3 regions of the Streptomyces sp. NBC_00386 genome follow, and region 2 is predicted to be linked to each of the others. Evidence: riboswitches for the same ligand, from Rfam matches in the RefSeq annotation. Region 2 holds a riboswitch; each other region holds the start of a gene.
What was found. Region 2 has a riboswitch for cyclic di-AMP ahead of OG780_RS22290 (M23 family metallopeptidase). Riboswitches for the same ligand answer to the same signal wherever they lie in the genome.

Region 1 (9,821 bases), 940 kb from region 2:
GGTACCCAAGGGCGAGCGCAAGGCCAAGGCGGCGGTGGCCGAACTGCCCGCGGAGCTCGTTCCCGTGTTCGAGGCGCTGCGCGCCTGGCGGGCGGAGCAGGCGCGCGAACAGGGAGTCCCGGCGTACGTCATCTTCCATGACGCCACGTTGCGGGAGATCGCCACGGTGTGGCCCACCTCTGTGAAGGAGCTGGGCGGTATCGGCGGGGTGGGCGAGAAGAAGCTGGCGACCTACGGGGAGGGTGTCATCGGGGTGCTCGCCTCGCTCGCCGACGGTACGCCCGCTGCCCCGGGGGACGGCGGCAGACCCGAGACGGCGCCGGTTGCGGCGGCCGCTGCGGCACCGGACCCGGACTGGCCCGAGCTGGACCAGGAGCCGGAGCCAGAGGACTGGATGTAGTCGGCCCGAGGCGGACGACCGGGAACGGGGGCGACGCCCCGCCGGCCCTGCCGACCCCGCCGACCCCGCCGGGCCAGCCAGGCTCCGCGGGGCACGGTGGCCAGGATCCTGGCCACCGTGACACGGACACTCGTTCCCGCCGGGGGACCTCCGCGGGAGCCTCGGCCGAGGTATCCCGAAGGCATCCCCCGAAGGCGTCCCCCGAAGTCTTCTGCCGGAGCCTCCTGAGGGGGCCTGCCCCGGGGAGTCCTACAGGGAGACGGCCGGTGTGATGCGGCCCCGGACCTCGCCGAGGCCCACCCGGGTCCCGCCCGGACCGGGGGCCCAGGCCGTCATGGTGACCTCGTCGCCGTCCTCGAGGAACGTGCGCTTGCCGTCGGGGAGTTCGAGGGCCTCGCGCCCGTTCCAGGTGAGTTCGAGCAGCGAGCCGCGCTCGCCCTCCGAGGGGCCGCTGACGGTTCCGGAACCGTAGAGATCACCGGTGCGCAGGGAGGCGCCGTTGACCGTCATGTGGGCCAGTTGCTGGGCGGCCGTCCAGTACATGGTGGAGAAGGGGGGTTCCGAGACGACGTGGCCGTTGATGGCCACGGAGATCCGGAGGTCGTAGCCGCCCGGCTCCTCGGAGGCGTCGTCGAGATAGGGGAGGAGGGGGTGCGTGCGGACGGGCGGGGCCACCAGGGCGTCGTCGAGGGCGTCCAGCGGGGTGATCCACGCCGACACGGACGTGGCGAAGGACTTGCCGAGGAAGGGTCCGAGCGGGACGTACTCCCAGGCCTGGACGTCGCGCGCCGACCAGTCGTTGAGCAGGCAGAGACCGAAGACGTGGTCGCGGTAGTCGCCCAGGGGCACCGGACGGCCCTGTTCCGAGGGGGTGCCGACCACGAAGCCGACCTCCGCCTCGATGTCCAGGCGGACCGAGGGGCCGAAGACCGGGGCGGCGTCCGCGGGGGCCTTGCGCTGGCCCGACGGGCGGACGACATCCGTGCCGGACACCACGACCGTGCCGGAGCGGCCGTGATAGCCGATCGGCAGGTGCTTCCAGTTCGGCGTGAGGGAGTCGGCGGCATCGGGACGGAAGATCTGGCCGACGTTCCGGGCGTGGTTCTCGGAGGCGTAGAAGTCGACGTAGTCCGCGACGGTGAAGGGGAGGTGCAGCGTCACGTCGGTGAGCGGGTGGAAATGGGAAGCGAGGGTCTCCCGGTGGGCCGGGACGGTCACCCAGGCCGTCAGCGCGCGCCGGACATCGGACCAGGCGGTGCGGCCCGCGGCGAGCAGCGGGTCGAGGGTCGGCTGCGCGAGCAGCCCGGCGTAAGGGGAGCCGAGGGTGCGGGCCGCCGCGCCCGCGTCGAGCACGTGGTCGCCGAGCCGTACGCCGACGCGCCGCTCGGGATCGCCGGCCGGGTCGGTCAGGGAGAACACGCCGTACGGCAGGTTGTGCGGGCCGAAGGGGTCGCCCTCGGGGACATCGAAGGGGGGCATCGGTAGGTGCCTCGCTTTCGGATTCGTACTCGCCATGTGATCCATGCGTTCCACGCGTTTCAATGTGGTCGGGGCACACGTTACGGGGGACTGTCCCCGCTGCGGCAGGGCCTAAAGGGTTTGCAATGTCCGTATTGGTTCCGCGCGGAGCCGGAGGTCCGTGGGCGGCGGGTGCGCCGGACCCGGGTGACGGGTGCCGCTTCTCGGTTCCGTGGCCGCGCTTCACGGACCTGCTCACGGCTGCCCGAGACTGCCCGCGGCTGTCTTGTACGGTTCCGTGGCGTGCCCCCCCCAAGGGGGGAGGAGTTCGCCTCTGCCCGGCCCAACGGGCTTCTCCGCGAACGGACTTGTCGATGTCCGGCCCCGATGGCCGACGTGGTGCGGTACGGCGGTCGAGGTGGTCTTTCGGTGAGCTGGCCTTTGTCCAGGGGGTGTTGGGGAGTTGTGGTCGGTCGTGTGCGGGAAAGTCGGTGTGGACGGAAGTGGAGCGTGGGTGATCCGAAGCGGTCGCAACGCGCTTACCACCGTGCGGTGAACGGCGTTGCTGACGGGATACCGGACGTCGTCCGGTTCAGGCCGGGCCGATGAGTCGTTCGATCCGTATTCTTCGGATCATGGCCGCTCCGACTGCATATTCACTCATCGCCACTGACCTGGACGGAACGCTGCTGCGCGGCGACGACACACTCTCCGACCGGTCACGCGCCGCGTTGGCGAAGGTGACCCGGGCGGGTGCCCGTCATCTCGTGGTCACGGGCCGACCCGCACCGCGTGTGCGACCGCTTCTCGACGAACTCGGCGGCGAGGGACTGGCGGTGTGCGGGCAGGGGGCGCAGCTGTACGACGCCGGCGCGGACCGCATGCTGTGGTCGGTGACCCTGGACAGGGAACTGGCGGAGACGGCGCTCGGCAAGATCGAGGCGGAGGTCGGGCTGCTGTACGCGGCGGTCGACCAGGACGGCGTGGACGGGCTGACGCTCATCGAGCCGGGCTATGTCATGCCGCATCCGACTCTGCCGGCGGTGCGGGTGCCGCGCCGGGACGACCTCTGGGCGGAGCCGATCAGCAAGGTGTTGCTCCGTCACCCCTCTTTGTCCGACGACGAGTTGGCGTCGGCGGCACGGGGAGTGGTCGGTTCGCTGGCGACGGTCACCATGTCCGGTCCCGGCACCGTCGAACTCCAGCCATGCGGGGTGACCAAGGCGACGGGCCTGGCTCTCGCCGCGGCGCACCTCGGGCTCACCCCGGACGCGACGCTCGCCTTCGGTGACATGCCCAATGACATCCCGATGTTCGACTGGGCGGCCCGAGGTGTGGCGATGGCCAACGCTCATCCGGAACTGAAGGCGGTGGCCGACGAAATCACCCTGTCGAACGAGGACGACGGGATCGCGGTCGTGCTGGAGCGCCTCTTCGGCTTCTAGCGGCGCCGACACGCCCGCCCGGCGCACCCACGAACGCACACCCGCCGACACATTCGGAGCGGACCCGCCGCCGCGCCCACGGACGCACACCGGCTGACGCGACCGCAACCCACCCGCCGACGCGACCGCAACGCACCCGCCGACGGGCCGGGAAGGCGCCGTCGGCGGGTGCGGATGAAGACGGGGTGCGGGGTGGGATCAGTAGGCGCCGTTGACGTTGTCGATGGAGCCGTACTTGTCGGCCGCGTAGTTGCAGGCCGCGGTGATGTTGGCGACCGGGTCGTAGATGTTCGACGACGTGCCGGCGACGTGGTACGCCTGGAACGTGGGGTCGATCACCTGGAGCAGGCCCTTGGAGGGGATGCCCGCGGCGGCGTTGGAGTCCCAGTTGTTGATGGCGTTGGGGTTGCCGGAGGACTCGCGTATCACGTTGCGGTGGATGCCGTCGTAGCTGCCCGGGATGCCCGCCTTGGCCATGACGTCCAGGGATTCCTTGATCCAGCCGTCGAGGTTGTTGGAGTACGTCTTGGCGGAGGCCTGGGTGACGGTGGTCGCCTTGGACTTGGCGACGGCGGTGGTCGCGTTCGCCGTGGTGCGGACGGTCGTCGACTTCAGCGTCTTCGTGCCCACGGTCAGCTTCAGGCCCGGACGGAGGTGGGCGGGGTTGTCACCGATGACCGCGCGGTTCGCCGCGTACAGCTTCTTCCAGCCGCCGCTCTTGGGGTACTTCTGCGCCACCTTGGAGAGCGTGTCGCCGGCGACCACCTTGTAGGTGACGAGCTGCACGTTGGGGACCACCGCGGTGTGGGCGGCCTGCGGGGCCTGCGCCGGGGTGGCGGCGCTGGCGCCGGTGGCGCTCACGAGCGGGAGGGCGAGGGCGATGCCGCCCGTTCCGGCGGCGATCATGCCCCGGGTGATGACGTTGGTCTTCTTGCGGCGGTGCTTGGCACGTACGGGCATGACGAAATGTCCTCTCCGACGCCTGCGAGGTGAGCTGTCGGGTTCGGGCGGGAGATGCCCGGCCGCGCTGTGGGCGCGGCTTCACCCCAAGCCGGTCCGGTGTGCCCGGATCGGCGGCTTACCTGTGGTTCCCCCGCTCCTGCCGTGCGTGGGTCGATGGGTTGCCGGGCGGCGGCAGGATTCGGCGATCCGCCCGGGGTCGACCAGAACGTATGCGAGAGCACATGTCCGAAACAAGATGAGATTTGACTGCGAAGATCGCTTTCTCCTGGTTAATGCGTGGGTAAAAAGTCCGATTGCGCCGGAATTGGATCCTCAACTTGCCTTTGGCAAACGGGTTGGGCCGGAGAGGGTGTGCGGCGGGGGTCCGGCTCGCCGGTGACCCAACTCACGAGACCAAAGAGCATCAAGGCGGCATGAAGGGTAATTCGGGCATTGCGCTTGCGGTGGAAGCCGCCGTTGAGCCCTTCGCGGGGTGCTGAGCGGCCCCTGGCGCGGCGGGAATTGTGGCGCGGGACACATCGAGGAGCGCGGCCGCCCGGCGGCGGGAGCGCCGCCCGGACGCGGTCCGAACCCGGGCCGGTGCGCGGTGAAGTGCGCCTCGCCTCACCGGTGTTCGGCACGAGAGTGTCCTGTCGCCGTCCGGCGCGCGGCGATATGCCAGGGCCCGCGCCGTGAGCGGGTGGCGCAGGCCCGGGCCTGGGGCGCGTGTGGATGCGTAGCGGTCCGGGGGAGTGAACTCCCGTGCCGGTGGGCCCAGTCGGCCGGCTGTGCGCGGGCGGACAGCGGGTCCGAGGTGTCGATCGTGTACGTCTCCCGGGCCTCCTCCGTGCATTCGAGGCCGTCGGGGTACACGCGGGTGCCGCCGCGCCCCGGGTCCACCTCGAGGCGCCAGGTCTCCGCGGCCACGTCGCGCAGGGCCAGACGCCGGGGGCGGGGCTCGTCCAGGGTGCCCGAGACGGTCGCGCCGAGGGGTGCGAACTGCTCCGGTTCCTCGAAGGCGACCGAGGCGTCCGACTCCGTTGCCCGTAACGGGAGTTCCAGGACGCTGCCGATCGGCTCCAGGGTGAAGCCCGCCTCCGAGCCCGGCTGGGGCCAGATCCAGGCCGGTACGCGGAGGAGAGGCCCAGCCGGATCCGGTGGCCCACCGGGAACGCGTGGCCGATGGCGTTCAGGTCGAACACCACGTTCTCCGTGGTGCCCGGTTCCCGGGGAACCGCCCGGTCGGGGCCCCGGCGCGCCGAGAGGTTCAGGGCGCCCCGGGTGGCGAGCGTGGACGCTCCGTCCGGGGCGACGTCGCACAGCCGGGCGATCACCTGGCTCCTGGGTGACGCGGACGTCAGCCGCAGATTGACCCGGGGGCGGCCCAGGACCCAGGTCTCCTCCGGCGCCTCGAACTCGAAGCAGGCCGAGCGGGTGTCCTCCTCCCGTTGGTCCGGCGGCAGGCCGGCGTCGTCGCCGGAAGGGAACAGCCGGCCCGCGTCGACCCCCGTGTGCTGCGGGGACCGGACCGGCAGCGGGGCGTCCTGGAGCGCGTACACGACCGGGGTCACCGAGGGTGAGGGCCAGGCCGGGTCACCCACCCGGCGGCCGGGGATCCGCGCGTACACCGTCGCCGGAGGGTGCGCGTCCATCACGTACGAGCGCAGAAGGGGGGACGGAGAGCGCGTCCGTCTCCTCGTCCCTGAGTCAGTGGTCCCACCGGCGCAGCGTCTCCTGGAGGAAGCCGATGGCCGGTCCAGGGGGCAGGCCCCGGTCCGGGTACTGGCGGGACCAGGGGCCGATGAGACCTCGTACGCGATCCGGCGGCAGGTTCCGCACCGGACGCAGCACGGTGTCGCGGTGCGGGTCGTGCCGGACGCCGACCGCGAGGACCGCGGCGCGGATGGCCCCGTACTCCTCGCGGAGGCTGCCGTGGCGCCAGTACGCGTCCCTGGTCCGGTGCGCCGGCCAGGTGTGCGCGGCGGGGCCGATCGCCCCCAGCCGTTTCTCCCACCTGCTCCGCCACATGCCCTCGCCCACGTGCGCGGGGTCCGGCGGGCGGGCGGCGAAGGCGAGCAGTCGGGCCGACCGGGCGTGCGTGTCGAGGGTGAGGACGGAACCTCCCGCATGGTGCACGTCGTTGTCATAGAGGTCGTCGGTCGAGCAGACCGTGACGATCACCTTGAGCGGCTCGGGCGCGCGGGCCGCGATCCGGAGGGAGTCGAAGCCGCCCCAAGCGATCCCGAACATGCCGACCCGGCCGGTGCACCAGGACTGGGCCGCCGGTCAGGAGGCCACCTCCACCCCGTCGTCCGGCTCGTTCCCCGTGTGTTCGTCCCCCGGCATCCCCTCCGAATTGCCGTGGCCGGGCACGTCCACGCGGACGGAGGCGTAGCCGTGCCCGGCGTACCAGGGATGGCACTGCTGGTCGCGCGGGGCTCCAGTCGGTCAGGCGGTACGGGAGGTGCTCCAGGAGCGCGGGTACGGGCTCCTCGGCCGGCGGCCGTCAGATCCGGGCGTACAGACGGGTGCCGTCCGAGAGAGGGATGAGGACGTCCTCGTGAGTGGTCTCGTAAGGGAAGGACGTACGGATGTGCATGAGCGTCACCCCAGAGGACGTAATGCCGGTCATTTCATCGGAAGTCATCGCAAGTCGGTTCACATCATCTGATCATGAACATACAGTCGGTGGTGGGGTGGTGCCCGTGAGCCGGGGTACCCGCCGTTGGGGCACGCAGGTGCTTCCCGTGTGCCTTCCGGGTGTACTCGCACCCACCACCTGGCGGAGCGAAGTGGACCGGGGGACGGTGGGCGCTCGTGGTGATCGAAACGTGACCGGATACGCTGACTTGAGTGATGGCAGCGACACATCGACAAACCGTGTCATCGACCAAATGATCGACCGAGTTCGCCATGTGATCGTCAGCAGACAGGAGAACCTCTCGTGACCGTCGTCGGGCCGTTCGGGCTGAGCGTGCGGGACCAGGCTCTCGAAGCCGATGTCCAGGCCGGATTGACGGCTGTCGAGGAGGGTTTGCTCGAAGCCACCAAGAGCGAGGTCCCGTTCATCACGGAAGCCGCCCAGCACCTCGTGCGGGCCGGCGGCAAGCGGTTCAGGCCGCTGCTCGTGATGCTCGCCGCGCAGTTCGGCGACCCCTACGCGCCGGGTGTCGTGCCCTCGGCCGTGGTCGTCGAGCTGACCCACCTCGCCACGCTGTACCACGACGACGTGATGGACGAGGCCGAGGTCCGGCGCGGGGTGGACAGCGCCAACGTGCGCTGGGGCAACTCGCTGGCCGTCCTCACGGGTGACTTCCTCTTCGCCCGCGCCTCGTACATCCTGGCGGACCTCGGGCCCGAGGCCGTCCGGATCCAGGCCGAGGCGTTCGAACGGCTGGTGACCGGGCAGATCCTGGAGACCGCGGGGCCGCGCGACGGCCGCGATCCGGTCGACCACTACCTCGACGTGCTCGGCGGCAAGACCGGGTCGCTGGTCGCGGTCGCGTGCCGGTTCGGCGCGATGATGTCGGGCGCCGACGAGACGGTCGTGGACGTGCTCACGCAGTACGGCGAGCGGCTGGGCGTCGCTTTCCAGCTCGCGGACGACGTCCTCGACATCGCGTCCGACTCGCACGAGTCCGGCAAGACGCCGGGGACGGATCTGCGCGAGGGCATCGCCACGCTGCCGGTGCTGCGGCTGCGTGAGCGCGCGGAGCGGCTGGGGCTCGCCGAGGACATCGCGCTGTGCGAGCTGCTCGACTCGGACCTGACGGACGACGCGCGGCACGCGGAGGCGCTGGCCCGGCTGCGGGAGCACCCCGCGCTGGAGCAGGCGCGCCGGGACACCGTGCGCTACGCGGAGGAGGCGCGCGCCGCGCTGGCCCCGCTGCGTGAGTGCGACTCGAAGGCCGCGCTGGTCGAGCTGGTGGACGCCGTGGTGCACCGGGCGGGCTGAGACGCCGGTTCCGGTGTCACCGGTCGCGGGCTGACTGGGACGCCGGCTCGCGTGTCAGCGGTCGCGGGCCGGTTGGAACCGGTCCGTACCCGCCGGGCTGGGACCGGCCCCGTACCGGCCAGGCTGGGGCCGGCCCGTGCCGGGGCGGCTGTCAGTAACCTCCACCGCCTCCCGTGCTCGTCGTGGCCGGTGTCGGTGTCGACGACGTCGAGGCGGGTGTGGTGATCTTCGCTCCGCCCGGCGTCACCGCGAACCACGTTCCGTCCACTCCCTGGCCGTAGGCCTCCTTCGGCTCGTCGTCCTTGGCGTACCGGTAGAGGGGCCAGCCGGCGAGGGTGACCTGGGTGCTGCCGTCGGCGCGTTTCACCGTGGAGACCAGGCTCTTGTCGATGCCCTTCGTGGTCACCCCGCCGTGGGCCGTGGCCGCCGGCCAGACCGTGGCGCAGGTGTCGTAGCAGGTGACCTTGGTCGGGTTCGCCGAGTCCGCGTCGAAGCGGTACAGGACGTACCCCTTGTCGTCGGTGACGACCGTGCCCAGTTTCGCGACCTTGGCCGTGGTCAGCATGGACGTCGCCGATCCCGTGGTGCCGCTCTGCGTCGTGCCGCCGCTGCTCTGCGAGGGGCTGGTCCCGCTCTTGCTGCTGCCGCTGCTTCCGCCGCCGCCCCCTCCGCATCCGGCGAGCGTGAGCGCCAGGACGGCGGTGCCCGTGGCGGCGTATCCCGCGGCGTACCTGATGGCGATCATGGCAATCCCTCGATCCTGTGGTCCCTGGAGTACTGGGTGCTCCGATCGCTGCCACCTGTACGTACGGATTCGAGCCGCTCTTTGCTCGAATTGTCGCCACATTTAATATCTTTTGGGTAATACGGCGAAGTGTCCGTCGAGGGCGGCCTCCCCGTCGGGAATCCGGGCGGGTGCGACAGGCCGGGTTCCCCACGAGCTACCCCACGTGCGACCCCACGTACGACCCCCACGAGCAACCCCTACGGGTCGGGGGTAGGCACCGCCCTGTCACGTCATACCGCAGGACTACGTGGAGTTGAGCCCGGGGGTTGACGCTTTCATCCCGCGTATTTGGTCAGATGGAGAACACCACTCCTCACCGGTCCGGGTGAGAATGGCGGCTTAGGAGTGGAGCACGGAACGAGGGCAGGGCCGCCGCCGACGACGGAGGTAACGCACACATGGCACCGTACGAATCCGACGACAGCGCGAGGGCCGCGGAGGCCGACGACAGGCTCGCCGGGCGACGCAAGGCCGCGCGGTACGTCGTTCCGGTCGCGGTGGTGGGGGTGGCGGCGGCGACGATCGGACTCGTTCCGGCGCTCGCCGACTCCGGAGACCCCGACCTGCCGAAGGTCACCGCACAGCAACTCATCGAGAAGATCGCCGGGTCGGACGTCCAGCAGCTCTCCGGCACGGTCAAGATCAGCACCGATCTGGGGCTGCCCGACCTGGGCGGTCTGGAGAGCGGCCTGCTGTCCGGCGCGGCCGAGGGGCACGGCGGCTCCTCCGCCGACCCGCAGTCCAAGCTCCTCGAACTGGCCTCGGGCACGCACACGCTGCGCGTCGCGGCCGACGGCCCGGACAGGGGCAAGGTCTCCCTGCTGGACAACGCCG
Region 2 (9,821 bases):
TCGTACGGACCACAATCCCGCCAACCGGACGTACGCCCCTTAACGCTGGGGATCGGGCGAACTACGCTGGGTTTACGAATGCCGCGTGGTTATGCCATTGCGGCAGCCGTCTGTGTCGAGGGGTGGCGCATGTCCAGGGAGCAACGCGGGCCGAACGAAAAACTCGGCGCCGTTCTCGCCCTCGCGGGAATCAGCAACGCAGGACTCGCGCGTCGCGTCAACGATCTTGGCGCTCAACGCGGGTTGACTCTTCGCTACGACAAGACGTCGGTGGCGCGCTGGGTGTCGAAGGGCATGGTGCCGCAGGGCGCCGCGCCGCACCTCATCGCGGCCGCCATCGGCCAGAAGCTCGGCCGTCCGGTGCCGCTCCACGAGATCGGCCTGGCGGACGCGGATCCCGCGCCGGAGGTGGGCCTCGCCTTCCCCCGTGACGTCGGGCAGGCGGTGCGGTCGGCCACGGAGCTGTACCGCCTCGACCTCGCCGGGCGCCGGGCCGGCGGCGGCATCTGGCAGTCACTGGCCGGCTCCTTCGCCGTGAGCGCCTACGCCACGCCCGCTTCTCGCTGGCTGATAACCCCGGCCGACAGTTCGGTGGCGCGCGAGGTGAGTCCGGGCGACGGCTCCGGAGCGCCGCTGAAAGTCGGCCACAGCGATGTGCTGAAGCTCCGCGAGGCGGCCGAGGACGCCAGGCGCTGGGACTCCAAGTACGGGGGCGGTGACTGGCGTTCGTCCATGGTGCCGGAGTGCCTGCGGGTCGAGGCGGCACCCCTGCTGCTCGGCTCGTACTCCGACGAGGTCGGCAGAGCGCTGTTCGGCGCGTCGGCGGAGCTCACCCGTCTCGCGGGCTGGATGGCCTTCGACACGGGCCAGCAGGAGGCCGCGCAGCGCTACTACATCCAGGCGCTGCGGCTGGCCCGCGCGGCCGCCGACGTGCCCCTCGGGGGCTACGTCCTGGCGTCCATGTCCCTCCAGGCGACGTACCGCGGCTTCGGCGACGAGGGCGTCGACCTCGCCCAGGCCGCCCTGGAACGCAACCGCGGACTCGCCACCGCCCGCACCATGAGCTTCTTCCGGCTCGTCGAGGCACGTGCCCACGCGCGCGCGAGCGACGCCCAGGCGGCCGGCGCGGCGCTGAAGGCGGCCGAGGGCTGGCTGGAACGGGCCCGTGACGGTGACAACGACCCGTCCTGGCTCGGCTTCTACGGGTACGACCGCTTCGCGGCCGACGCCGCCGAGTGCTACCGCGACCTGAAGGCACCGCGCCAGGTACGCCGGTTCACCGAACAGGCGCTGTCGAAGCCGACGGAGGAGTTCGTGCGTTCGCACGGACTGCGCCTGGTGGTGTCGGCGGTCGCCGAACTGGAGTCCGGCAACCTGGACGCGGCGTGCGAGCAGGGCGTGCGGGCGGTGGAGGTCGCGGGGCGCATCTCCTCCGCGCGCACCACCGAGTACGTGAAGGACCTGCTGCACCGGCTGGAGCCCTACGGCGACGAACCGCGCGTGGTGGAGCTGCGGGAGCGGGCCCGTCCTCTGCTGATGGCTCCGGCGTAGGGCCGGTTCCGGAGGGGACGCCCGACGACTCGGGACGGACAGGGCGCCACGGCCCCGCGGCGCGAAGGAAACGCGGGGCTCGGTCCTCGGGTTTGAGGGCATTGTCAGTGGCGCAGTGCACTATCGAGGCCGGGAGGTGGTGCGGATGCGGAGCGCCTACGACTGCGATGTTCTGGTGATCGGCGGGGGGATCGTCGGTCTGTCGACGGCGTATGCCGTCACACGGGCGGCACCGGGCACGCGTGTGACGGTGCTGGAGAAGGAACGGGGACCCGCCCGGCACCAGACCGGGCGCAACAGCGGGGTGATCCACAGCGGGATCTACTACCGCCCCGGCTCCCTGAAGGCGCGGTACGCGGTCCAGGGTGCCGCCGAGATGGTCAAGTTCTGCGCGGAGTACGACATCCCGCACGCCGTCACCGGCAAGCTGATCGTCGCGACGGAGAAGTCGGAGCTCCCCCGCCTGCACGGTCTGGTGCAGCGCGGCCGGGAGAACGGCATCCCGGTCAAGGAACTGGGCCCGACCCAGCTCACCGACTACGAACCCGAGGTCCGTGGCCTCGCCGCCATCCACGTCGGCACCACGGGCATCTGCGACTACGTGGCGGTGGCCCGCCGGCTCGCGGAGGCCTCCGGGGCGGAGATCCGGTACGGGGCGCAGGTCGTGCGCGCCGACCGCCGGCCTCACCTCGGCGTCGCCGTGCGCACGGCCGACGGGACGATCGTCCGCGGCCGCGTGCTGGTCAACTGCGCGGGGCTGCACTGCGACGAGACGGCCCGGCTCACGGGCGACGACCCCGGGATGCGGATCGTCCCCTTCCGTGGCGAGTACTACACGCTGGCGCGGCCGGAGCTGGTGCGGGGCCTGGTGTACCCGGTTCCGGACCCCGCGTTCCCGTTCCTCGGCGTCCATCTCACCCGGGGCATCGACGGCGGTGTCCACATCGGCCCCAACGCGGTTCCCGCGCTCGCCCGTGAGGGATACGGATGGAAGGTGGTCCGGCCACGTGAACTGGGCGGGACCCTGTCCTGGCCGGGTTCCTGGCGGATAGCGCGGCGGCACTGGCGCTACGGAGCCGGGGAGCTGCGCCGCTCGGTGTCGAAGTCGGCGTTCACGGAGGCGGTGCGGAGGCTGCTGCCCGCGGTGACCCCGGAGGATCTGGTCCCAGCCGCCGCCGGTGTCCGCGCCCAGGCGGTCCTGCGGGACGGCACCCTGGTGGACGACTTCCTGATCAAGGAGGGCCCGAGGACCGTGCACGTACTGAACGCGCCGTCCCCGGCGGCCACCGCCTCCCTCCCGATCGGGCGCGAGGTCGCCCGCCGGGCACTGGCGGCGCTGGCGGCGGTCTGAGCGCCCCACCCACCACCGGGACGGACCGCCCCACTGCACGCACCCACCACCGGGACGGACCGCCCCGCGGCACGGCGCCCGTAAAATCGACCCCACTGTGTCTGAATTCCTCGACTCCACCGAAGAGACCCGGCCCGCCTCCGCCGAGGACGGCTCGCCGCGTCACCACCGCGCCAAGGGCGGGCCCCGCTTCCCCGACGGTCCGCAGGCGGATCCCGCCGGCTCGCACTTCGAGCGGCGGATCCGGAGCTTCCAGCCGCGTCGGAGCCGGGTGACCACCGGACAGGCCGACGCGTTGCAGCGGCTGTGGCCCAAGTGGGGTCTGGACATCGACGGACGGCGGACGCTCGACCTCGCGGAGCTGTTCGGGGCGGACCTGCCGGTCGTGCTGGAGATCGGCTTCGGCATGGGCGAGGCCACCGCGCAGATGGCGGCCGAGGACCAGGGGACCGGGATCCTCGCCGTGGACGTGCACACACCGGGGCAGGGCAACCTGCTCAATCTCGCCGAGCGGAACAGCCTGACCAACATCCGCGTCGCCAACGGGGACGCGATCATCCTGCTGCGCGAGATGCTGCCGCCCGCCTCCCTGAACGGCCTGCGCGTCTTTTTCCCCGACCCCTGGCCCAAGAAGCGGCACCACAAGCGGCGGCTGATCCAGCCCGAGTTCCTGGATCTCGCCGCGACCCGCCTCGCGCCGGGCGCGCTCGTGCACTGCGCGACGGACTGGGAGCCGTACGCCGAGCAGATGCTCGAAGTGCTGAGCGCGCACCCCGCCTTCGAGAACACCCGGCCGGACGGCGGTTTCGCGCCCCGCCCCGAGTTCCGGCCGCTGACCCGTTTCGAGGGCCAGGGACTGGACAAGGGTCATGTGGTGAACGACCTCCTCTTCCGGCGCGTACAGCATCGAGACCAGCACACCCCGGGCGACTGACCCGCACACACCCGCAGCGTCCGCCGGGAGAACCCGGGACGCCGGTTACCGTCGCGGGCCACGCCCTCCCTCGTTAGGGTCAATGCCGTGGCCATCCATCCGCCGTACCCGAACCGGCCCGGCGCCCCCGCCGGACCTGCACTGCGACATCCGCACTGGTGGCAGCGTGGTTGGGTGCGGTACGGAGCGCTGATCACGCTGCTCGCGATGTCGGGTCTCGTGATCCTCGCCCTCGTCCGCGAACAGACCGGGACCGAGGGCTTCCTGGTCGGCCTCGGACTGGCCGTGTTCCCCGTGCCGCTGCTCATAGCCGCCTTCCGGTGGCTGGACCGGGTCGAACCGGGCCCCTGGCGCAACCTGTTCTTCTCCTTCGCCTGGGGCGCCTGCGCGGCCGCGCTCATCGCGATCGTCGCCAACAGCTTCGCGACCCGCTGGATAGCCATGACGACCGCGGATCCCTCCGGCGCCGACACGCTCGGCGCGACCGTCATAGCCCCCGTCGTCGAGGAGTCGGCGAAGGCTGCGGCCGTCCTGCTCGTCTTCCTCTTCCGCAGACGGGACTTCACGGGGATCGTCGACGGTGTCGTCATCGCCGGGGTCACCGCCACCGGCTTCGCCTTCACCGAGAACATCCTCTATCTCGGCACCGCGTTCGGCACCGACCAGCTCAGCGGGGAGAGCGGGCTCGCCTCGGTCACCGCGGCGACGTTCTTCGTCCGCGTGGTGATGTCGCCCTTCGCGCATCCGCTGTTCACCGTGCTGACCGGCATCGGCTTCGGCGTCGCGGCGCTGTCCGCGGAACGCCAGCACGCGCGCAGGGTGCTGCTGCCCCTCACCGGACTGCTGCTCGCGATGGGCATGCACGCGATCTGGAACGGCTCGGCGGGTTTCGGCCGGTTCGGGTTCTTCGGTGTGTACGCGGCGTTCATGGTGCCCGTGTTCGGGCTGCTGACCTGGCTGGTCGTCTGGACCCGGCAGCGCGAGCTGCGGACCGTGCGCGCCGAACTGCCCGTGTACACCGCCGCCGGCTGGCTGGGCGCGGCCGAGCCGTGGGTCCTCGGCTCGATGCGGGCGCGGCAGCTCGCGCGCGAGTGGGCCGGCCACCACTTCGGGAAGAGCGCGGAACGCTCGGTGGCGGAGTACGAGGCGTACGCGACCTCGCTGGCGTTCCTGCGCCACCGGGGGCGCCGGGGTCGTGCGGGCGCCGACTTCGTCGTACGGGAGCGCGAGTTGCTCGACGAGCTGTGGCGCCGCCGGGAGATCGCCCGTCCGGCCCTCGCCTACGCGGCCCGCGCCACGGCACCGCTGCCCGCACCGCCGCCCTGGCCGGCCCCCGGGTACGGCTACATCGCCCCGCCGGCCCGGCCCTACGGCCCGCCGGCACAGGCATCCGCGCCGGTCCCGTATCCCGCGTACAACCCGTACCGCTCCTAGGGCCTGTCGCCCGGGACCGGCGTGGATACCACCGCTCCCCCACACCCGCGCCACGGACCGGTGGGGACCCGGGGTCCGCGCGCCCGCGCTACGGCCGTTACACCGACGCCTGCGTCAAGCGCGTCAGTTCCTCGTCCGTCAGCACCAGGTCCGCGACCCCCAGCAGGGCCGGGAGCTGCTCCACGGTGCGGGCGGAGGCGATGGGCGCGGCGACCGTCGGCTGTGCGGCCAGCCAGGCGAGGGCGACCGTCGGGACGGCGACGCCGTGGGCCGCGGCGATCTCGTCGAGGGCGGCGAGGACCAGCGGCCCGCGTTCCGTGTCGAGGTGCTTGGCCGCGCCCGCGGCCCGGGCCGAGTCGACCGTCGTGCCGGGGCGGTACTTGCCGGTGAGGAAACCGGAGGCGAGCGCGAAGTACGGGACGGCGGCCAGACCGGCCCGGGAGGCGACCTCCAGCAGGGAGCCCTCGTAGGTGTCGCGCGAGACGAGGTTGTAGTGCGGCTGGAGCGCGACGTACCGCGCGAGGCCCTCGCGGTCGGAGAACTCCAGGGACTCCCGCAGCCGCTCCGGAGAGATGTTGGAAGCGGCTATGTGCCGCACCTTGCCGGCCGTCACCAGCTCGTCGAGGGCGCCGATGATCTCTTCGACCGGCACGTCCGGCTTGTCGAAGTGCGTGTAGTAGAGGTCGATGTGGTCGGTGCCCAGGCGGCGCAGCGACGCGTCGGCCGCGGCCTTGATGTTGGCACCGGACAGACCCGGGTACGCGGGGTGCTGGCTGACCTTGGTGGCGACCACGATGTCCTCGCGGTTGCCGCGGGTCCTCAGCCACTTGCCGATGATGGTCTCGGACTCGCCGCCCTCGTTGCCCTCGATCCAGGCGGAGTAGGAGTCGGCCGTGTCGAGGAAGTTGCCGCCGGCGGCCGCGTAGGCGTCGAGCACGGCGAAGGACCGGGTCTCGTCGGCCGTCCAGCCGAAGACGTTGCCCCCGAGGGAGAGCGGGAAGACCTCGAGGTCGGACGAACCGAGCTTGCGAAGAGAAGTCATGTACGGGCTCAACACCCGCCCCGGACGGATGTATTCCGCAATCACCGGGCCCGGCGCGCCGTCGTCCGCGCCCGGACGACCGACAGCCCTGACGTCGGGGGGGTTGACGTCAGGGCTGCCGGAGATCGGAAATCAGGGGTTGAGGCCCTTGCTCTGGAGCCACGCCATCGGGTCGATGCCGGTGGCGGCGCCGCCGGGGTGCACTTCGAGGTGCAGGTGCGGTCCGGTGACATTGCCCGTCGCGCCCACTCGCCCGATGACATCACCCGTGGCGACCTTCTGGCCCACGCTGACGCTGATGGACGACTGGTGGCAGAACCAGAGCTCCGTACCGTCGTCGAGGGTGAGGATCGTGCGGTAGCCGTACGATCCGGCCCAGCCGGCCTCGGTGATGGTGCCGCTGTGGATCGCCTTGATGAGCGTGCCGGTGGGCGCCGCGAAGTCGAGTCCGGTGTGGTAGCCGGAGGACCACATGGAGCCGGCCTCGCCGAAGGTCGAGGTCAGCGTGTACGAGGACGTCGGCAGCGAGTAGCTCTTGGCGAGCTCGGCGAGGCGCTCCTGCTCGGCCTTCGCCTTGGCCGCCTCCTCCGCCTTCTCCTTCGCGGCGTCGGCCTTGGCCTCGGCTTCGTCCTGCTGCTTGGCGGCGAGCTCGACGGCCTTCTTCGCGGCGGCCGTCTGGGCGGCCTGCTGCGTGGCGGTGTCGGCCTGGTTCTGCTGCGACTGGGCCTGCTGCATGATGCGGTCGCGCAGCGCCTCACCGGCGTCGGTGGTGCCCTGGGCCGCGTCGGCGGTGGTCAGACCGGCGTTGGTGAGCGGGGTCGTGGAGCCCTTGGGAGTGCTGGATCCGCCGTCCGAGATCAGGGCCTTCGCCGAATCGGTGACCGACGACAGGTCGGGCAGCGAGATCGAGACGGGCGGCTTGCCCGGAGCGGCGCTGGCGATACCACCCGCACCGACGGCGGCTATGACGCCGACGCCGAGAACCGTGGAGCTGCGGGCGAGTCCTCCGCCGCGCTGCTTGCCCGTGCGGTGCCGGCCGCGGACGGGAGCGACGGAATCCGCGGTGGGATTCCACTCCTCCCAGGGTCCCTCGTCCTTGCCGTAGCCGAAGGTGTGTGTTTCGTTCGGCGTGAACGAGGTTGGCTGAGCGGGCCGGTTGGACGCCACGTGGGCGCACTCCTTTCCTTCCTTGCCGCCTACCGGGTTAGCTGACGGGTTCGGAGCAGGAAGGTCTCCTACGCGCGTACGGCCACCGTGCTTCCACGGCGGAATACGCTCGATTCACCCCACGAGTTGGTTCCCCGGTTCCCTTGCGGGATTCGGCGCGTGCGCACGGAGCCACCTCTTGTGACGGCTGTAACGACCGCGCTGCGTTATCGAACGTTAATAGACCCAGGCACCGAATTCCAAGCTGTTCCGACTGATCATTAACGGCTCTTGGCCAGGACTTTGGGGTCATGAGCGATGAAAAACGGGCGAGTTGACCTCATGGTGTCGACACGGGTTTCCCTGACGGTAAGTCAGGTGCTACGCGGAGGGACACCGTCCGGTCACAGCTCGTGACCGGGGCCGGAAAAGCCGTCGCCCAGGGGGTGAAAGACCTCCCGTACAACGCGCGGCTCCCCTCGGCGAGCACCCGTCACGGGCGCCGGACGGCGAGCAGCGCCATGTCGTCCGTCAGCGCGCCGCCCGTGTGCAGGCGGGCCGCCTCGAAGAGGGCGGTCAGCAGCGCGTCGGGGCCGGGAAGGACCCGTCCGGCCAGCCAGGCGGCCGGATCGAAGAACTCCCCCCGCGCGTCGCGGGCCTCGGACAGTCCGTCGGTGTGCAGCAGCAGCGTCGTCCCGCGCGGAAATCCCTCCCGCACCGTCGGGGCGGGCAGGCTTCCCAGTTCGCTCATCCCGAGGGGCAGCGCGAAGGACTCGGCGGTGAGGGTGAGGAGCGTGCCGTCGGGACGCAGCAGCAGGGGCGGCGGGTGGCCGCGGTTGACGACGCGTACGACGTCCTCGCCGTGCGGGATCTCGGCGAGGACCGCGGTCGTGAACCCCTCGGCCGCGTCGACGCTGTCGCGCCGGGTGCCCGCGCGCGTCAGCGCCCGCTCCAGGCGCTCCGCGACGCCCTCCAGGGTCGCCTCCTGCTCGGCCGCCTCCCGGAACGCCCCGACCACCGTCGCCACGGTGGCCACCGCGGTCATCCCCTTCCCCCGTACGTCCCCGACGACCAGCCGTACACCGTGCGGGGAGTCCTGCACGGCGTACAGGTCACCGCCGATGAACGCGTCCTCCTGCGCCGCCTCGTACCGGGCCGCGACCTCCAGTCCGGCGATCCGCGCCTCGGGCTCGGGCAGCACGGCACGCTGTGCGAACTCGGCGATCTCCCGGACGGAGGCGAGCCGTTCGTCGCCGCGCCGGACGACTGTGTTGATGAGGACGGCGAGGACCGCGGCCATCGCCACGGTGACCACCTCGGTGACCGCGTCGACCTGAAGGACGATGCCGAGGACAAGGTGGGTGATGAGCACGGCGCCGACGGCGAGGACACCGGCGAGGACGGTTCCGCGCAGCGAATGGAGGGGTGCGGCGACCAGGGGCGCGGCCGCGAACAGGGGGGTCGCGGTGAATTCCGACGGGGTGAGGTAGTCGTAGACGACCCCGGCGGCGACGAACAGCACGGGCAGGATCCGGACGAAGGCGCGTGCGTACACGATCCCGCGCGGCTCCGCTCCCGCCGCCGGACCGGGCGGCGGGACGCTCCCGGACCCGCGGACACCGCGGGACAGCCGGTCCGCCCGGTCACGGGGCTGTCCGGTCCGCCACTCACCTGCCGGCTGCCCCGCCACCCGTCCAGAAGACCCGGTACGGGGGCGGCGGGCGACCGGTGTGGCCCGACCGGGGGAGGACACCGCCTGCCGGAGCGAACCGGGGCCGGCCCGGAGAACCGCGCGAACCGGGACCGGCGCCGGAGAACCACGGCCGGAAGAAGGCGAAAGCAGCCGAGAGGCGGCGGAGGAAGCCGGAAGAAAGCCGGAAAGGAGCCCGGAGCGGCCGGCGGAAGCTGTGGAGGCAAACACCAAGGGCCGGAACTCGTAAATCCGAGTTCCGGCCCTTGGCCTTGAGTAGCGGGGACAGGATTTGAACCTGCGACCTCTGGGTTATGAGCCCAGCGAGCTACCGAGCTGCTCCACCCCGCGTCGTTGAAACCAGTGTACGCCATCCGCGGGACCCGAAGCACACCCGTTTAAACGCACCCCTCCAGCGGCGTCGGCACCCTGCTTCTCCCCGGCTTCTACCCGGCCGCCAGATGCCGGTTGGGGGCCTTGGCGCGGTCCGCGTACTCGGGCAGGACGGCGACCTGGGCGCCCGCGGCGGCGAGGAGCCCGTTCCCGTCGGCGTCCCTGACGAACGTGTCGGGCTCACGCCAGGCGGTGACGACCCGTCGCACACCGGCGTCCAGGATGAGCCGGGCGCACGGCGCGGGCCGGGAGGCGCGGTGGGCGCACGGCTCCAGGCTGC
Region 3 (9,821 bases), 2.5 Mb from region 2:
GCCGAACAGGAGCGGTGCCGTCCTGATCGACCGGACCAGCGAGGCCGCGTCCCGGTCGGTGACCGGGATCAGCCGGTGGGCGGTGTCCCCGAGCAGTTCGGAGGCGGCTCCGGAGAGCCCGAAGGAGAGGACCGCCCCGGCCGCCGGGTCGATCACCGCGCGGACGACCGTGTCGACACCGCGCGGCGCCATCGCCTGCACGACCGGGCGCAGCACCGTGGGTGGCCCGAACAGCTCGGTCAGCTCCGCGTAAGCCCGGCGCAACTGTTCCTCGTCCGCCACGTCCAGGCGTACGCCGCCGAGGTCCGCGCGGTGCCGCAGGTGCGGGGCGGTGGTCTTGAGGGCCACGGGGTAGCCGATGGCGTGCGCGGCCGCCACCGCGTCGTCCGGAGTGGGGGCGGGCAGGGCACTGTGCACGTCGATGCCGTACAACCCGAGCAGCACCGCCGTCTGCTCGCCTCCCAGGGTCAGACCCTCCCCGCGCGCGAGGAGGTCGTCGATCAGCCGGGCGGCGCCTTTCTCGTCGATGTCCTCGTACTCGGGCACCTTGCCGGGCTCGCCGGCGTCCGTGCGCCACTGGGCGTACTTGACGGCCTCGGCGAGGGCGCGGACGGCACGTTCGGCGGCGGGGTAGGCGGGGATGAGCCGGGAGTCCGGCGCGGGGTCGGCACGGACCGCGGCGGGCGACCGGTCCGAGGGGTGGAAGCGGGCGCCGGCCGTCGCACCGGGTGCCGTCGCGGGGGCCTGCGGGGCGGTACTCGCGGCGGCGGACAGGGCTTCGGCGAGTCCGCCCAGTTCGACGTGCACCACGAGCACGGGTTTCGCCGGAGCCTCCAGGGCGGAGGAGCGGAGCGCCTCGGCGAGTGCCGCGTCGGCGGCCGAGGTCTCCCCCACCGTCGGTATGGCCGTCACGATGACGGCGTCGCAGCCGTCGTCGGCGAGCGCCTGGGACAGTGCCCGGTGGAAGTCCTCCGCGGAGGCCGCCGTGGTCAGGTCCCGGGGTGGCAGTGGCCTGAGTCCCTCGGCGAGACACGCGTCGTACGTCAGCAGCCCCAGGGACTCGGAGTTCCCGAGGATCGCCACGCGGGGTCCCCGGGGAAGCGGCTGGCGGGCCAGCAGCAGGCCCGCGTCGACGAGTTCGGTGATCGTGTCCACCCGGATCACTCCGGCCTGGCGCAGCAGCGCGGACACGGTGGCGTGCGGCAGTCGTGTGGCCCGTACGGCGTGCCCCTGGGGAGCGGCCCCGCCGTGCCGCGCCCCCTGGACCACGACCAGCGGCTTCGCGGCCGCCGTCCGCCGCGCGAGCCGGGTGAACTTGCGCGGGTTGCCGATGGATTCGAGGTACATCAGGGCGACGTCGGTGTCCGGGTCGTCGTACCAGTACTGCAGTACGTCGTTGCCGGAGACGTCCGCGCGGTTCCCGGAGGAGACGAAGGTCGACACGCCGGTCACACCCGTGACGCCTCCGCCGCGCCGGTGCAGCCGGGACAGCAGGGCGATGCCGATGGCTCCGGACTGCGCGAACAGGCCGATGCGTCCGGGGCGGGGCATCTGGGGGGCGAGCGAGGCGTTCAGGCGCACGTCGGGCGATGTGTTGATGACACCGAAGGCGTTGGGCCCGATGATGCGCATCCCGTACGTGCGCGCGTGCCGCACGAGTTCGCGCTGGCGCTCGCGTCCCTCGGGACCGCTCTCGGCGTAGCCGGCGGAGACCACCACCAGTCCCTGCACACCGTGTTCGCCGCATTCCGTCACGACCTCGGGGACGTGTTCGGCGGGCACGGCGACGACGGCGAGGTCGACGGGTTCGGTGATGTCCCTGATGGAGCGGTGGGCCGGGACTCCGTCGAGTTCCTTCTCCTGGAGGGCCGTGTTCACGGCGTACAGGCGTCCGGTGAACCCGGCTTCCCGGAGGTTGTCGAGGACACTGCGACCGACCCCGCCGGGTGTGCGCCCGGCGCCGATGACGGCGACGGAGCCGGGGGCGAGCAGCCGCTGCACGGAGCGGGCCTCGGCGCGCTGTTCCCGCGCGCGCTGCACGGCCAGGGACCGGTCGGTGGGTTCGAGGTCGAACTCCAGGCGTACGACACCGTCCTCGAAGCTGCGCTTCTGGGTGTATCCGGCGTCCGTGAACACCTTGATCATCTTGTTGTTGGCGGGCAGCACCTCGGCGGCGAAGCGGCGGATGTCGCGCTCGCGGGCCACCGCGGCGATGTGCTCGAGCATCGCGGAGGCGACACCGCGGCCCTGGTGGGCGTCCTGCACGAGGAAGGCGACCTCGGCCTCGTCGGCGGGCGCGGAGGCGGGCATGCCGTCCGCGTTGATCCGGTCGTAGCGCACGGTGGCGATGAACTCGCCGCCCACCGTGGCCGCGAGGCCCACGCGGTCCACGAAGTCGTGGTGGGTGAAGCGGTGGACGTCCTTGGCGGACAGCCGCGGATAGGGCGCGAAGAAGCGGTAGTACTTCGACTCGTCCGACACCTGCTCGTAGAAGCTGACCAGGCGTTCGGCGTCGTCGACGGTGATGGGCCTGATGCGTGCGGTGCCGCCGTCGCGCAGCACCACGTCGGCCTCCCAGTGGGCTGGGTACTCGTGCCGGTCCGCCGAGGTCTGCATGGGCCCCAGAGTACGGCTCGCGTACGACAACGGCGCGAGGCAGTCTGAGGGTGACGGGCGTCGGAGCGGGTCCTCGGCCGACACCGCGGCGGGTGAGGTCCGGGACCGTTCGGGCACGCCTCGCGATATGAAAGAATGGTCTAGACAACCTTGAACACCCGAAGGGCAGCATCACATGGCTGAGCGCCGCGTCAACGTCGGCTGGACCGAGGGCCTCCATGCCCGCCCCGCCTCCATCTTCGTCCGGGCCGCCACGGCTTCCGGCATCCCCGTGACGATCGCCAAGGCCGACGGGAACCCCGTCAACGCGGCCTCCATGCTCGCGGTCCTCGGCCTGGGCGCCCAGGGCGGCGAGGAGATCGTCCTCACGTCGGACTCCGAGGGCGCGGATGCCGCTCTCGACCGTCTGGCGAAGCTGGTCGCCGAGGGGCTCGACGAACTCCCCGAGACCGTCTGAGCCGCCCACGAGGCACGTGGACTCACACGGCCGAGCCGCGCTCCCCTTCGCCGGGTGGCGCGGCTCGGCCGTTTTTCCGTACCCTCGCTCGGAAATTCCCCACATGCCACGTACGACCTCGCGCCATGGCCGCGGGAATGGCGTGCGCCGAAATTCCGGACACACGCATAAAAGGGCATCAGAAATGAGCCCCTGCCGAATATCCCTCTTTGTATACGGCGCCCGTGTTAATGACGCGGGCCCGTCATGTTTACGGGATGTTGCGAACTTCTCACACGGTCCGGCCGGTCGCCGCCGGGAAATCGGAGCCGGTGCGCGGCCGTGGCGCGCTCGGTGTGCAGGGCCGTGATCGCGCGGGCCCGCTCACTGTCCCCGCGGGCGACCGCGTCCACGATGCCGCCGTGCTCCGCCCAGGATTCCGCGGGGTCGGCCGGCGCCTCCACCGAGTACATCCAGGCGATCTTGTGGCGCAGCTGGGCGAGCGTCGAGGTGAGCGCGGGGCTGCCGGACGCCTGCGCGAGCGTCTCGTGGAACCAGCCGCCCAACGAGCGCAGATCCTCGCTGTGGCCTCGCCTGGAGCGCTCCTGCCCCAGCCTGACCAGACCCCGCAGCACCTTCAGGTGGGCCTCCGTGCGCCGCTGCGCGGCCCTCGCGGCACCCAGCGGTTCCAGCAGCATGCGCATCTCCAGGAGGTCCGCGGCCTCCAGCTCGGAGGGCTCCGCGACACACGCGCCCGCGTGCCGGCGGGTGACCACGAACCCCTCGGCCTCCAGCGTGCGCAGGGCCTCGCGCACGGGGACGCGAGAGACGCCGTATCGGCGTGCGAGCAGTTCCTCGGTGAGGCGGCCGCCGCGCTCGTAGACACCCGCGACGATGTCGTCACGGATCGCCGTGCACACCGAGTGCGCCGGAATACGCATGACCGACCTCCGCTTTAATCCCCGTGAAACGCCGTCGATTGACGCTTGTTCAGTGACTCTATTGCAGGAAGCCTGAATTTCCGATGGCAGGCCTGAATCCATGGATATTTTTTGGACAGACGGCATCTGGAAACGACGATGCCCCGGCTCGGTGAGCCGGGGCATCGAAAGCGGCGAAGAAGCCGCGAAGCGGTCGTCAGACGTTGACGCCGTGCGAGCGCAGGTACGCGACCGGGTCCATGTCCGATCCGTACTCGGCGGTCGTACGGGCCTCGAAGTGAAGGTGGGGACCGGTGGTGTTGCCGGTGTCCCCCGAGAGAGCGATCTGCTGCCCCGGAGTGACCGTCTGCCCCACGGACACACCGATGGACGAGAGGTGGCCGTACATGGTGTACGTGCCGTCGTGCATCTTGATCACGACTTGATTGCCGTAGGCGCCGCCCCAGCCGGCCGTGACGACCGTGCCGGAGCCGACGGCGTGGACCGAGGTGCCGGACGCGGCGTGGAAGTCGACTCCGGTGTGGCTGCCGGAGGACCAGAGGCTGCTGCTGGCCTGGTAGCCGGTGGAGACGTACGAACCGGTGATCGGCATGACGAACGTGTTCAGACGCTTGCGCTCGGCCTCGCGGGCGGCGCGCTCCTTGGTCTCGCGCAGCTCCTGGGCCTGCTCCGCGGCCTGCTTGCGCGCGGTCTGCTCGGCCTGCTTGCGCGCGGCGGCCTCGTCGGCGGCGCGCAGCTGCGCGAAGGCCTGGGCGTCGATCTGGTCGGCGACCGTGTCGTTGAGGGTGACGGTCTGGGTCAGCCCGGTCTGCTCGACGGAGGTTTCCGCGGCGAACGCGGGGGCGGCCAGGGTTCCGATGACACCGGTGGTGGTGAGCGCCGCGACCCCGACGGCGGTCGTGGTGGTCGTGCTGTGCACGCGGCTCGTACGACGGTGCTTGCCGGTGCCACAGGTGAACGCCATGTAGGGGCTGATCCTTTCCTTCCCTCTCGCCTACCGGGTTAGCTGACGGGTTCGGAGCAGGAAGGTCTCCTACGGGCCCCCTCCGGAGAGGGCGTCCGATTCACCCCAGGGACTACGTGTGGGTCCCCGGCTCCCCTGACTCGCGTCATGGGGGACTCGGCGATGACTGTCCGGTGCCGCGGGCGCGGCGCACTGCGTGACGAACAGCCGCACTGACGCTAAGCGGGGCAACTTTCGAACAACAAACGGATCACGATTTTTGTAACGTATCCCACAGGGCAGAAGGGTGACCGTCATACGAATACGGACATCTTGGGAACGGCTTCCGGAAAAGGGAGGGCCCTGACGGCTCTTCAGCCGTCAGGGCCCTCCCGCGTCGCACGGGTTCTACTCGGCGGCCACCACGGTGACTTCACCGATTCCGAGGGCCCTGACCGGCTCCGCGATCTGCGCCGCGTCGCCCACCAGGACGGTCACCAGACGGTCCGTCGGGAAGGCGCTCACGGCCGCCGCGGTGGCCTCCACGGTGCCGGTGGCGGCCAGTTGCCGGTAGAGCGTCGCCTGATAGTCGTCCGGCAGGTGCTGCTCGACCTGGTCCGCGAGCGTGCTCGCGACCGCCGCGGCCGTCTCGAACTTGAGGGGCGCGACACCCACCAGGTTCTGCACGGCGACGTCGCGCTCCGCGTCGGTCAGACCCTCGGCCGCGAGGGTGCGCAGCACCGTCCACAGGTCGTCGAGCGCAGGACCGGTGTTGGGGGTGTCGACCGAGCCGCTGATGGCGAGCATCGCGGCTCCCGTGCCGTCCGGCGCGGAGCGCAGGACCTGTCCGAACGCCCGCACGCCGTAGGTGTAGCCCTTCTCCTCGCGCAGGACGCGGTCCAGGCGCGAGGTGAGGGTGCCGCCGAGGCAGTAGGTGCCGAGGACCTGCGCGGGCCACACGCGGTCGTGCCGGTCGGCGCCGACCCGGCCGATGAGCAGCTGCGTCTGGACGGCGCCGGGGCGGTCGACGATGATCACGCGGCCGGTGTCGTCGGCGCTCACCGGCGGCACGGGGCGCGGCTGGGCGGCCGAGCCGGTCCAGGAGCCGAGCGTGTCGGCGAGCAGTTCGTCGAGATCGACATCGGTCAGGTCACCGACGACGACGGCAGTGGCCGTGACGGGGCGCACGTGCCTCTCGTAGAACGCGCGAACGGCCGACGAGTCGATGTTCTGGACGGTCTCCTCGGTGCCCTGCCGCGGGCGCGCCATGCGCGCGCTCGCCGGGAACAGCTCCTTGGAGAGCTCTTTGGCGGCACGGCGGGCGGGATTGGCCGTCTCGTGCGGGATCTCGTCCAGCCGGTTGGTCACCAGCCGCTCGACCTCGCTGTCCGCGAACGCGGGGGCCCGCAGGGCGTCGGCGAGCAGGCCGAGGGCCTTGGCCAGGCGCGAGACGGGCACTTCGAGGGACAGGCGCACACCGGGGTGGTCGGCGTGCGCGTCGAGCGTGGCGCCGCAGCGCTCCAGTTCGGCGGCGAAGTCCTCGGCCGAGTGCTTGTCGGTGCCCTCGGAGAAGGCGCGCGCCATGATCGTGGCGATGCCGTCCAGGCCCGCCGGCTCGGCGTCCAGCGGCGCGTCGAGGTTCACCTCGACGGCCACGACCTGCTGGCCGGGGCGATGGCAGCGCAGCACGGTCAGACCGTTGTCCAGGGTGCCCCGCTCGGGGGCGGGAAACGCCCACGGCTTCGGCTGGCCGGCCTGGGGCTGCGGGTGGAAGTCCATGGTGGCGAGCTCGGTCACTTCGCCGCCTCCTCGTCGGTCTCGTCGGCGGAGTCAGCCGCGTCGGCTGCTTCGGCGGTGGTCGGCTCGTAGACGAGCACCGCGCGGTTGTCGGGGCGCAGGCGGGCCTTGGCGGCCTCCCGGACCTCCTCCGCCGTGACGTCGAGGACGCGCTGCACGGCGGTCAGGGCGAGCTGCGGGTCCCCGAACAGGACGGCGTACCGGCACAGTTCGTCGGCGCGGCCCGCCACGGTGCCGAGCCGGTCGAGCCATTCGCGCTCCAACTGGGCCTGGGCGCGCTCCATCTCACCGGCCGTGGGGCCCTCCTCGGCGAACCGGGCGAGCTCCTCGTCGACGGCGGCCTCGATGACCGGGACCTCGACGTCGCCGGACGTCTTCACGTCCAGCCACCCCAGGGAGGGCGCTCCGGCGAGCCGCAGCAGGCCGAACCCGGCCGCGACGGCGGTGCGGTCACGGCGTACGAGCCGGTTGTAGAGCCGGGAGGACTCGCCGCCGCCGAGGACGGTGAGCGCCAGGTCGGCCGCGTCGCACGCGCGCGTGCCGTCCTCCGGGAGCCGGTAGGCGGCCATCAGGGCGCGCGCCGGTACGTCCTCCTCGACGACCTCGCGCACCTGCTCGCCGATGACGTCGGGAAGCGAGCCGTCCCGTGGGGCGGGCTTGCCGTCGTGCCCGGGGATGGAGCCGAAGTACTTCTCGACCCAGGCGAGCGTCTGCTCCGGGTCGATGTCGCCGACGACCGACAGGACCGCGTTGTTGGGCGCGTAATTGGTGCGGAAGAACGCGCGGGCGTCCTCCAGGGTGGCCGCGTCCAGGTCCGCCATCGACCCGATCGGGGTGTGGTGGTACGGGTGGCCCTCGGGGTACGAGAGCGCGGTGAGCTTCTCGAAGGCGGTGCCGTACGGCACGTTGTCGTAACGCTGCCGGCGCTCGTTCTTCACGACGTCGCGCTGGTTCTCCATGGACTCGTCGTCCAGTGCCGCAAGCAGCGAGCCCATGCGGTCGGCCTCCAGCCAGAGGGCGAGCTCCAGCTGGTGGGTGGGCATGGTCTCGAAGTAGTTGGTGCGCTCGAAGCTCGTCGTGCCGTTGAGGGAGCCGCCGGCGCCCTGGACGAGTTCGAAGTGACCGTTGCCGTGGACCTGCTTGGAGCCCTGGAACATCAGGTGCTCGAAGAGGTGGGCGAGACCGGTCCGGCCCTTGACCTCGTGGCGCGAGCCGACGTCGTACCAGAGGCACACCGCGGCGACCGGGGTCAGATGGTCCTCGGAGAGCACCACGCGCAGGCCGTTGGCCAGGCGGTGCTCGGTCGCTGTCAGGCCGCCGGAGCCTGCCTCAGCTGTGGCCGTGTGACCCATGGGCATGTACGTCCCTTCGATCGCGGAACTACGTCATTCCTGTCGGTCCTGCCACTGTATGCAAGCGCGCGGACGGCTGGCGAAGTTCCCGCACCTCGTACGCCGAGAGCGAGACTTGTGCGTGTCTCCGGCGCGCCTGGGGAAGCCCACCGAGAACGGCCGCGAACGCGCTCGGGGCCGCCGGGCACCGGGCCGGACGGCCGTCCGGGAGCGGTCCCCGCGAGGCCCGCGCAGCGCGCCGCAGGAGCGCTACGGACGGGTCGCGGTCGGCGTTGTCAGTGGGGCGGTCCACAATGGTGCGCGTCAGAACCCGTTCATGCCCCGGCAGAGACTGTGAAGGAGCCGCAGCAGCGATGGCCCGCCGCAGCACGAAGACCCCGCCGCCCGACGACTCGTACGAGGAGAAGATCCTCGACATCGACGTCGTGGACGAGATGCAGGGCTCCTTCCTCGAATACGCGTACTCGGTCATCTACTCGCGAGCCCTGCCGGACGCCCGCGACGGCCTGAAGCCGGTTCACCGTCGCATCGTCTACCAGATGAACGAGATGGGCCTGCGTCCCGACCGCGGCTATGTGAAGTGCGCCCGTGTCGTCGGCGAGGTCATGGGTAAACTGCACCCGCACGGCGACGCGTCGATCTACGACGCGCTGGTGCGTCTGGCGCAGCCCTTCTCCATGCGTCTGCCCCTGGTCGACGGCCACGGGAACTTCGGTTCGCTCGGCAACGACGACCCGCCGGCCGCGATGCGCTACACCGAGGCCCGTATGGCCGACGCGACGTCGTTGATGACCGAGTCGATCGACGAGGACACCGTCGACTTCTCGCCCAACTACGACGGCCAGGAGCGGGAGCCGGTGGCCCTTCCGGCCGCCTTCCCGAACCTGCTGGTCAACGGCGCGTCGGGTATCGCCGTCGGCATGGCCACGAACATGCCGCCGCACAACCTCGGCGAGGTCATCGCCGCCGCCCGGCACCTCATCCGGTATCCGGGCGCCGACCTCGAGACGCTGATGAAGCACGTCCCGGGCCCCGACCTGCCCACCGGCGGCCGGATCGTCGGTCTCTCCGGGATCAGGGACGCGTACGAGTCGGGCCGCGGCACCTTCAAGATCCGCGCCACGGTGTCGGTCGAGGACGTCACGGCGCGCCGCAAGGGCCTCGTCGTCACGGAACTGCCCTTCACCGTCGGTCCGGAGAAGGTGATCTCCAAGATCAAGGACCTGGTCGGCTCGAAGAAGCTGCAGGGCATCGCCGACGTCAAGGACCTCACCGACCGCGCGCACGGCCTGCGCCTGGTCATCGAGATCAAGAACGGCTTCGTGCCGGAGGCGGTCCTCGAACAGCTCTACAAGCTGACGCCGATGGAGGAGTCCTTCGGCATCAACAACGTGGCACTGGTGGACGGTCAGCCGCTCACCCTGGGCCTCAAGGAGCTGCTGGAGGTCTATCTCGACCACCGCTTCGACGTCGTACGCCGCCGCAGCGAGTTCCGCCGCACCAAGAAGCGCGACCGGCTGCACCTGGTCGAAGGCCTCCTCGTCGCTCTCCTGGACATCGACGAGGTCATCCGCCTCATCCGCTCCAGCGACAACTCGGCGCAGGCCAAGGAACGCCTGATCGAGCACTTCTCGCTCTCCGAGATCCAGACGCAGTACATCCTGGACACGCCGCTGCGCCGGCTCACCCGGTTCGACCGCATCGAGCTGGAGTCGGAGCGCGACCGCCTCAACGGC

Region 1: it holds a riboswitch for cyclic di-AMP, as region 2 does, so the genes downstream of both, OG780_RS17975 (transglycosylase SLT domain-containing protein) here and OG780_RS22290 (M23 family metallopeptidase) in region 2, are expected to answer to the same signal.
Region 3: it holds a riboswitch for cyclic di-AMP, as region 2 does, so the genes downstream of both, OG780_RS11265 (M23 family metallopeptidase) here and OG780_RS22290 (M23 family metallopeptidase) in region 2, are expected to answer to the same signal.

The regions. Positions count from the first base shown of each region.
Region 1 covers NZ_CP107950.1:4,109,758-4,119,578, reverse strand. Annotated here, with positions in the region: gene recQ (DNA helicase RecQ) at 1-400, shown strand, start outside; gene fahA (fumarylacetoacetase) at 650-1,879, opposite strand; gene OG780_RS17980 (HAD family hydrolase) at 2,494-3,303, shown strand; gene OG780_RS17975 (transglycosylase SLT domain-containing protein) at 3,502-4,263, opposite strand; cyclic di-AMP (ydaO/yuaA leader) riboswitch at 4,268-4,428, opposite strand; partial or broken gene OG780_RS17970 (CocE/NonD family hydrolase) at 4,870-6,844, opposite strand; gene OG780_RS17965 (polyprenyl synthetase family protein) at 7,190-8,200, shown strand; gene OG780_RS17960 (hypothetical protein) at 8,352-8,945, opposite strand; gene OG780_RS17955 (LolA family protein) at 9,386-9,821, shown strand, end outside.
Region 2 covers NZ_CP107950.1:5,050,926-5,060,746, reverse strand. Annotated here, with positions in the region: gene OG780_RS22315 (MFS transporter) at 130-1,551, shown strand; gene lhgO (L-2-hydroxyglutarate oxidase) at 1,697-2,902, shown strand; gene trmB (tRNA (guanosine(46)-N7)-methyltransferase TrmB) at 3,000-3,836, shown strand; gene OG780_RS22300 (PrsW family intramembrane metalloprotease) at 3,924-5,270, shown strand; gene OG780_RS22295 (aldo/keto reductase) at 5,368-6,312, opposite strand; gene OG780_RS22290 (M23 family metallopeptidase) at 6,445-7,479, opposite strand; cyclic di-AMP (ydaO/yuaA leader) riboswitch at 7,491-7,647, opposite strand; gene OG780_RS22285 (PP2C family protein-serine/threonine phosphatase) at 7,952-9,088, opposite strand; tRNA gene OG780_RS22280 (tRNA-Met) at 9,426-9,499, opposite strand; gene OG780_RS22275 (dihydrofolate reductase family protein) at 9,595-9,821, opposite strand, start outside.
Region 3 covers NZ_CP107950.1:2,598,656-2,608,476, forward strand. Annotated here, with positions in the region: gene OG780_RS11250 (bifunctional acetate--CoA ligase family protein/GNAT family N-acetyltransferase) at 1-2,616, opposite strand, end outside; gene OG780_RS11255 (HPr family phosphocarrier protein) at 2,792-3,073, shown strand; gene OG780_RS11260 (GntR family transcriptional regulator) at 3,301-3,993, opposite strand; gene OG780_RS11265 (M23 family metallopeptidase) at 4,190-4,957, opposite strand; cyclic di-AMP (ydaO/yuaA leader) riboswitch at 4,970-5,129, opposite strand; gene OG780_RS11270 (M16 family metallopeptidase) at 5,345-6,733, opposite strand; gene OG780_RS11275 (M16 family metallopeptidase) at 6,730-8,085, opposite strand; gene OG780_RS11280 (DNA gyrase/topoisomerase IV subunit A) at 8,439-9,821, shown strand, end outside.